DNA from 4 places in the Virgibacillus sp. FSP13 genome. Region 1 is predicted to be linked to each of the others. Evidence: predicted binding sites of a transcription regulator. Region 1 holds the regulator's gene; each other region holds the start of a gene.

Evidence for each region. The regulator Rex, encoded in region 1, represses fermentation and respiration genes when NADH is low (regulators of the CRP and FNR family bind a similar motif). The targets are predictions, from matches to a motif close to TTGTGAAATATTTCACAA.
Region 2: ACW2QC_RS18215 (hydroxymethylglutaryl-CoA synthase) is a predicted target of Rex. The motif match lies at 713-730, and genes of this name have one in related genera.
Region 3: ACW2QC_RS08545 (cytochrome c oxidase subunit II) is a predicted target of Rex. The motif match lies at 1,301-1,318, and genes of this name have one in related genera.
Region 4: qoxA (cytochrome aa3 quinol oxidase subunit II) is a predicted target of Rex. The motif match lies at 719-736, and genes of this name have one in related genera.

The regions. Positions count from the first base shown of each region.
Region 1 is NZ_JBSVKG010000038.1:10,701-12,909, forward strand. Features, by position in the region: gene ACW2QC_RS19295 (DUF2268 domain-containing protein) at 1-433, opposite strand, end outside; gene ACW2QC_RS19300 (redox-sensing transcriptional repressor Rex) at 556-1,185, opposite strand; gene moaC (cyclic pyranopterin monophosphate synthase MoaC) at 1,197-1,682, opposite strand; gene ACW2QC_RS19310 (ABC-F family ATP-binding cassette domain-containing protein) at 1,908-2,209, shown strand, end outside.
Region 2 is NZ_JBSVKG010000031.1:18,588-20,796, forward strand. Features, by position in the region: gene ACW2QC_RS18210 (hypothetical protein) at 1-582, shown strand, start outside; gene ACW2QC_RS18215 (hydroxymethylglutaryl-CoA synthase) at 772-1,944, shown strand; gene ACW2QC_RS18220 (DUF4181 domain-containing protein) at 2,133-2,209, shown strand, end outside.
Region 3 is NZ_JBSVKG010000007.1:110,006-112,214, forward strand. Features, by position in the region: partial or broken gene ACW2QC_RS08540 (cbb3-type cytochrome c oxidase subunit I) at 1-676, opposite strand, end outside; gene ACW2QC_RS08545 (cytochrome c oxidase subunit II) at 692-1,096, opposite strand; gene ACW2QC_RS08550 (spore germination protein) at 1,596-1,913, shown strand; gene ACW2QC_RS08555 (spore germination protein) at 1,882-2,124, shown strand.
Region 4 is NZ_JBSVKG010000020.1:41,095-43,303, reverse strand. Features, by position in the region: gene ACW2QC_RS15205 (hypothetical protein) at 1-393, opposite strand, end outside; gene qoxA (cytochrome aa3 quinol oxidase subunit II) at 857-1,768, shown strand; gene qoxB (cytochrome aa3 quinol oxidase subunit I) at 1,814-2,209, shown strand, end outside.

The sequences.
Region 1 (2,209 bases):
GCGTAATAATTGCCTGCAGTTCTTTTTGTGACGTGGATCCAGACACAAACAAGAATACTTTATCTTGATGAGACACCCCAGATAACCCATTAAAATCTCGTTTCAACTGCCGGTTGTTGGAATCTGAAGGAAAAATAAATACCGGTATGTTGGGTCCGCCCCATTCCTTTGCTAATCGCACTAGCTCTTCCCTCGCAATTTTCCATGGATTATCGTTATTTAAGGAATTGATGATATCTTCGTCCTGGCCATTTGGCAAAAAAAGGCCATGTTGTAATAAATGATCATGAATTGCCGATGATGAACTTCCAGGGAAATAAGAGACGAGTTTTTCAATTATGCATTTCCTCTGATGCTCTAAATTATTGACCCTTGAACTTCCCTTATTTCGCAAATATTCCTTTAGCCATTTTCTCGTATCCATAACTGCCATGTGCAGTACCTCAATCCTTTTCTCAAAATGATAAAATGATCATTATACTGTATGATGGCAGGTCAAAACTGGTGAAAATCGTTGTACAGTCGTTTTTTAACAGTTTGTAACTTATTTGACGGCTAATCTAACGGGTAGTGCTTTAAAAAATAAACCAATGCTTGCAGTTCTACAGCTAGATCGATATGATGCACACGAATATTATCTGGAACGGTTATTCGTGCCGGTGTGAAATTAAGGATCCCCGAAATACCTTGATTGACAAGCCGTTCGGTAATTCCATCGGCTTCACTGGCAGGTACTGTTAAGATCGCAACTTGAACACCGCTAATTTTTTTCTCTAAATTATCGATATGATATACAGGAACCCCACCAACTTCTGTTCCCACTTTCTCGTCATTCGTATCAAATGCCATCACAATTTTTGTATTATTGCTTCGCATAAAGTTATAATGTAAAAATGCTGTACCAAGGTTTCCTACGCCTATTAAAGCCACTTCTGTTACTTCATCTTGATCGAGCGTCTTGCGGAAAAAACCTATTAAATATTCCACATTGTATCCGTAACCCTTTTTCCCTAACGCACCAAAATAGCTAAAATCGCGGCGAATTGTTGCCGAGTCAACCTTAACAGCTTCACTTAACTCTTTTGATGACACCCTTTTCTTACCTTGTTGATGTAAGTTATTTAAAAACCGATAATATAATGGTAGTCGCTTTGCAGTAGCTTGTGGAATTTTATGCTGTTCCATTATTATCCCCCCTAGCTTTCCCGATAGTAATCACCGGATTTGCCACCTTTTTTCTCTAGTAAAAAAGTTTCCCCGATTACCATCCCTTTATCAAGTGCTTTACACATATCATAAACTGTCAGGGCTGTTGCTGAGGCTGCAGTTAATGCCTCCATTTCCACCCCTGTACTACCCTTCGTTTTTACAAAAGCTTCTATTTGTAAGACAAACATATCCGCTGTAATCTGCCAATCAAACGATATGTCAATGCTTTTTAATTGTAATGGATGACACATCGGAATCCAATCAGATGTCTTTTTAGCAGCCATAATCCCTGCTACTTGAGCAACAGCTAATACGTCTCCTTTTTTTATCTCATTATCATTAATTTTACGATAGATTTCTTCTGTAACTTGAATACTTGACCTTGCAACGGCGGTTCGTTCTGTTTCCAGCTTTTCACTTATATCAACCATACGTGCTCTGCCTTGTTCATTAAAATGTGTGAAATTTGCCACATACCCATCTCCATTTCACTTTGTACTTCTTACACACCTTAGTTTATCAGAAAAAATTTGATAAGTCGTGATTAATTTCACAATTATATTATCTATATTAAACATAACTATTAGCTGTCAGGGACTGGACATGGCTCCTTCTATATTTCCATCATTATAACCTGAATTATTATACTTCCTTACTCGTTCACAATACGATACACTTAAAAGGATGAGGTGAACGAAATGATTATCATGCAATTAAACGGAATATCTAAATCCTTTGGTGCAGAAAAAATATTATCTACTATAAAACTTGAAATAAAAGAAAAAGATCGAATTGCTATTGTTGGAAGAAATGGTGCTGGTAAGTCGACACTACTTAAAATCATGGCGGGTGAATTAAGTTATGATGAAGGTGAGATACATAAGCCGAAGGACCTGTCCATTGGCTACTTATCCCAGCATACCGGACTTGAATCAGACAAAACAATTTGGAATGAAATGCTTGATGTGTTCCAACATTTAATTAATCAGGAAAAAGAACT
Region 2 (2,209 bases), on a different contig from region 1:
GCGCTTTTGCTTTTCGGTATTGTACGTTATTTCCTGAATAAGAAACAGCTAAGCATACTATTTATCCTTGCTTTTCTAGTATTAATAGTATTAGAGGCACTACTAGCATTATTGATTTATCAGGAAACAGGGGAAATTTCCACCTTCCAGATTGTCATTGCTATATTCGTGATCTATGCGTGTACATTTGGAATCTTTGACTTTATGAAGCTTGACCGCTGGATGCGAATGAGAATCGGTGGTTGGCGTGGTGTGGAACTTTTAAAAGAAAAAGACTATCAAATCATGGAAAGAAATAAAGATCCGAAGTATTTGGCGAAAAAATATCGCCGGACTTCCATCGCGCATTTGCTGGTATTTGTTGTGGTGCAATCCATATTTTGGATGTATGGGACAGATAGTTTGGAGGAAGCGATAAGATATATACGTGACTTTTCCTGGATTGAAGCAGGTACCGCCGCAGAATCGCCATATCCGAATGAAACGATTTATTCGATCGGGATGATTTGGGGGATTGTTTTCATCGTTGATTTCATCTGGTCATGGTCGTATACTATTTTTCCATCGAAACCGAAAGCATAATGATAAAAAGGGGAATAGGAGGAGAATTGGGAGCCTCTCCCTAAGTTCATCTCGTTTTCGTTCTCTTTTCATTGTTTTTCACGGTAGATTATATTATGATTTATAATGTTGGTTTTAATTATGTTTAAATTTGTGAAGAAAATCACTAAGTAATCTAAAATTTATACAGGTAAGAAAAGGTGAAGAATGGTGAAAATAGGAATTGATAAAATAGGGTTTTATACACCGCATTTATATGTTGACATGAATAAGCTAGCTGTCAGTAGAAATGTAGAACCGGAGAAATTCACAATCGGGATTGGACAAGAAAAAATGGCGATTCCTCCAATCACGCAAGATCCGGTTACGTTAGCAGCAAATGCGGCATTGGAAATTTTGGATAAAGAAGATAAAGAAAAGATAGATTTTGTCATTTTCGGGACGGAATCAGGCATCGATAATTCTAAATCAGCTGGGGTTTACGTCCATCGTTTATTAGGGGTGAACCCTCATGCCCGGGCTATTGAAGTGAAACAAGCTTGTTATGGCGCAACCGCGGGTATTCAAATGGCAAAAGGTCATATTGCGTTAAATCCTGACAGCAAGGTGTTGGTATTAGGTTCAGACATTGCTAGATATGGGCTGAATACGTCTGGTGAAGCAACACAAGGAGCGGGAGCCGTTGCCTTACTAATTAGTGCCGAACCCCGCATCATGGAATTGGAAGAAAACAATGCTTATTTGACTGATGATATCATGGATTTCTGGCGTCCGATTTACTCAGATAAAGCTTTTGTTGATGGCAAGTTTTCCAATGAACAATACATTCTATTCTTTGAAAAAATATGGAAACAATATAAAGAAAAGACAGGTCTAGAGTTAAAAGACTTTGAAGCAATCTGTTTTCACCTTCCGTACACGAAAATGGGGCTAAAGGCATTACGGGTTGTTTTGGGTGAAGCCGCGGAAGAAGATAAGGAACGGTTACTAGCCAATTTTGAAATCAGCAGGAAATATAATCGAAATGTTGGCAATATCTATACCGGCTCATTATATTTAAGTTTGCTTTCTTTGCTTGAACAAAAAGAAGATTTACAGGTTGGTGCAAAAATCGGACTCTTCAGCTATGGGTCTGGTGCAGTAGGGGAGTTCTTCACGGGTATTTTGCAGCCAAATTACCGGGAACATTTACACATTGTACAACATACACAGTTATTTGCAGGAAGAAAAGAAGTAACGGTTGCAGAATACGAGAATATTTTCCAAGAAACGTTACCAATTGATGGGTCGACAATAGAGTTAGATATTGAAAACGATCCTGCAACAATTTGTTTATCTGGGATGAAGGACAATATGCGTCAGTATGTGAATAAAGAGCGTTAAGAAATTTGTGAACGAGACTAGAAAGCAAGAACCTGTATATAATGCAGGCTCTTGCTTTTTTTGGTTTTGTAGTATTTTGCCTGGTTACTACAGGGGATCAATATTAGAAAGAAGTTTGCGCATTTAATAAATATTTGAAATAATTGCTTACAAGTATATGTGATTGCCTTGCTAAAAGGGGGATTTTCATGGAGGTTGCAATCATATATTTAGCGTTCTTTCTAGCTATAATGAACTTTCTGTTAAGTAGGTGGTTATTCGGTGA
Region 3 (2,209 bases), on a different contig from region 1:
GCGTACGGCTTACCATAACGTTAATGGTTTCTTTCCAGCCAAGTGACCAAGGAATAAGCGTCAGCACTTCAATTGTGACACCAATACTACCAAAAAACCAAAGTACAAATACTCCCATCGCGAAAAATGCTAATAATGGTGTTACTTCCCCACGATGATGTTTTCTCCAGTGAAAATAGTTGATAAAAGCACCAAAGCAACAAGACCAAATACCGAGTACAACAAATACTAATCCGATATAAAACACAGGAGAAGCTGCTAGTGGTGGATAAAATGTATATAGCACGGATGCTTCATTCATTAAAATTGTAATAACAACCAATGCAACTCCAAACAACATCAGCCAAAATCCGATCCAGGCCAGTTTCCGAACCTTAGGTAGGAGACCGCCAAGTGTATGAGAAAGTCCTGCATACAGGTAACCAATGATAAATGTAGTCGTAAAAATAAGGATTAATAAAATTCAATGTGCTGTTAACACTTGATAATAATTTAACCATACTGGCAACTCCAATAAACCTGCGCGTTGTAACCCCTGCAACAATCCTAAAACACCGCCAATAAGCAATGTAATAAATGATACAGTTAAATATGCTTTTGCTAATTTGGCATCTTGAAGATTAACACCTAATGCTTTTCTTGCTTCATTGCGAATAGTTGTTTTTACTCGTTCCATTTGTATTTCCCTCCTTTACTTCACCGTAATTGTTGTGGACATTAACTGATGCCCTGTTCCACAATATTCATTACTAAGAACTAAATAGCTACCAGGTTCATCAAATGTGTGTGCTATCTTCTGAATATGTCCGGGCATAACCATTGCATTTATATTTGTTCCAGCAATTTGAAATCCATGGGTTACATCTTTAGAAGTCATGGTAAAATGAACTTTTGCTCCAGCTGGGACTTCAATATTCCCAGGTGTAAAACCGAATGCTTGTAACGTCATAACAACTTCATATTCGTTTTCGCCAATCTGTTTAATCCCTGGTTCATCAAATGGTGAAGTTTGATCTACCTTTTGTGGATCAATTGTTTCTTTGTCACTCGGTGGTCCCATTTCAAGTGCAAATGTTTGATGCCCAACATCGACCATAAATAATATTAAAAGACCGCCACCCACATGATGACAATTACAGCTCCAACAATCCCCATTGAGATTAATGTGCCTAGTTAACGATTTTTCGTCTTCAGTAGCTTGTTTTTTAGAAAGATTCGTTTTGGTTGTTTCCATTTCCACCCCTCCTTCGCTTCGAACTATCTATTACACTTACATCATAGTTAAGAAGGTAATGTGAAGAAGTGAAATGAATCACAATCAGCTGTAATTTTTCTTACAACCGCTTCCAACAATTTGCCTGTTACAACCGGTATTCCATAACAAGCGAGCAAACCCCCTAAGATCAAAGGGTTTGCTCGTTATGGACACTGATTATAAATAACAACAAATCCGTCACAATTAGAAATCCAATCCTTGTGATTATTGTTGAATAGGTTATTGCTTGGGTGACAAAAAGATCAACTTAACCGCATTGGTTCACTTTCTATTGATCTTTCTCATACGCTAAAGTATATCTTATTTAAAGGGATAGAATATGATGAACAATCCATTAATTCGGATCGGAAGTATTAAAATTACCAATATGACTGGAAATGCATCGATCACAATTGGGGAAATGACCCAGTTAAATCCTAAATACGAGGATCAATCCCAAGGAACCAATTGTGCAATAGGAGATTCATCATCAACAGCTTCTATAATGGAAAACAAGCAAACAAAGGAACCAAAACAGGAAAAAGGTTCATCATCACAATCAGAGGATAAAGCCAATTCTGGTCAGAAGAAAGCCACTACAGCAAAAGGAACTGGGAGGATAAATAATGAACGATCGTTTTATGGTTGGCCCGATTAAAATTGATTCGCAAGCAGGAAACTCCTCCGTTAATTTTGGCGATACTTCCTTTTCCGGTAATACGGTCTACAATAAAAGTCAGGGGAATGCAATTGGAATAGGTGATCCTTCTTCTGTATTTGCCCCAACAAAAAACGGCTGGCTAGATAACGATGCAAATGATCAAGATTCAGGAGGGAGTCCAACGATATCAAATCCTTATCAACCTTAGCTTTGCGCCATTTAAGCGAATGCACCAAAGAGTGATCACCAGATTTGATGGGATCGGACTCATTTATATATATTCCCAAAGCTAA
Region 4 (2,209 bases), on a different contig from region 1:
TTTATTTTCCCTTTTCCACTTTGCATATGAATAAGATACCGATATAACAGTTAACCCTAGCAATATAAGTGTTATAATAATTTTTCTCCAAAGCTCAAAAGATGATGGCACAAACCAGGGTAACATTGACGCTCCCAACGTAACCGGAAGCAACCACATATTTCGTATAAATTTCCTTCTGTTTGAAAGATTCTTATAAAACAATTCAAAGCCCTTATCCGTTTTTTTATTATCATCACTTTCATAATTTAAAAGGCATGCAAAAAAGAAGATGATGAACACTACGAATGATTGAAAGAATCCCCACGTTATTAAAAAGTTGCAAAAGGCACCAGCCAATGCAAAGAAGCCACTTGCTACAAACTTCTTAATACTTCCATCTTTTATTACCATCCGATCCTACACCTTAAATGCTTTACATACATTTTCTCACAACTCCAATTTTGAAAATTTGTATATGATTTAATTTTAACATATTTAGTAACAAAAAATCCCATTCCACTTGTTTATCTAAATACAGTTATCAGCTCGAGCCAGTTGTTCTCCTTACTTTCTATCGGTTTTCCTAACTGTTAATCGATATCTTATGTTTCCAGGACGCATCCAGCAGGTGTCCTCTTTTAATTGGCTATCCCCTGTTCGATCCCCATTATCCCGAAGCCCCTCATATACCCGAGCGCCATTCATGAACACTTTTTGACAAACATTCATGACTAATTTGTGACATTAATCACAAAGTATTGCCTTTTATTTTTGCCTGTGGCATTAATAGAGTATGCCAACTGTGAAGTTAATCACATTATGAAGGATTTTACTATAGTTGAAGTTGCAAAATGAATGGAAAGGGGTACTTTCATTGAAAATAAAATGGACTTTTTTAAGTTCGCTTATCGTTACACTTATTATGCTTGCCGGTTGTGAGCCTTTAAAGGTGTTAGATCCAAAAGGCCCGCAAGCAGAAACAACAACCAATGTGATTTGGATATCAATCGCAACCATGGCTATCATTGTCATTGCGGTATTTAGTCTGTTAGTTTTTGTTGTCTTTAAATACCGAGCTTCCAAGCAGCCAGATGATTATGAACCGCCGCATATCGAAGGAAGTAAGTGGATTGAATCCATTATTGTTGCTATTCCAGTTATTATCATTGTGTTTCTTTCTATCGTTACCGTCAAATCGACGTATCAGGTAGAAGCGACACCTGAAGGTTATGAAGAGCAGGAACCACTAATTATTTATGCTTCTAGTTCGAATTGGAAATGGCATTTTAGTTATCCGGAAGAAAATATCGAGACGGTTAACTACCTATACATTCCAACCAATCGTGCCATTGAATTTAAACTCTATTCGTATGGACCGATCACAAGCTTCTGGATTCCGCAGCTTGGCGGGCAGAAATATGCCATGTCCGATATGGTGACGACACTGCACTTGGCAGCAGATGAGCCTGGTGAGTATATGGGCCGTAATGCCAACTTTAGCGGTGAAGGATTTGCCGAAAATGTATTCCAGGTCAAAGCCATGCCTGCTAAAAAGTTTGATGAATGGGTTGACGATGTACTGAAAACAGCTAAACCAATTACCGAAGAAAAATTTGACGAGCTGCTTAAGCCTGGTCATCTTGGCCAAATGACGTTTAGTGGTACACACTTAACCTTCTTGCCACCTCCAGAGGGCCATCATGGTGGACACCAGCATGGATCGGATATCACGCAAGAAGGAAATAAAAACAATACGGATGATGCCGAACAGCATCATCATGAATAAATAGCTTCAACATTTGCTAACGACTTTTGAAAGGAGAAAACAAGTATGAACTACTTTGATCGGTTTGCCATTCCTCATGCAGATCCTCTCATTTATGCATCGATGGTTGCCATTGGTCTAACAGTAATTGCGATTATTGCTGGTTTGACCTATTTTAAAAAATGGGGATATTTATGGCGTGAATGGCTGACAACCGTTGATCATAAACGAATTGGTATTATGTATTTAATATCCGCATTGCTCATGCTCTTTCGTGGTGGAGTAGATGCGATTATGATGCGGGCGCAAACTGCTGTGCCTGAAAATGCGTTCCTAGACGCCCAGCATTACAACGAAGTCTTTACCACACATGGGGTCGTCATGATTATCTTTATGGCAATGCCCTTTATCTATGCATTAATGAACTTTGTTGTCCCTTTACAAATTGGAGCCCGGGACGTA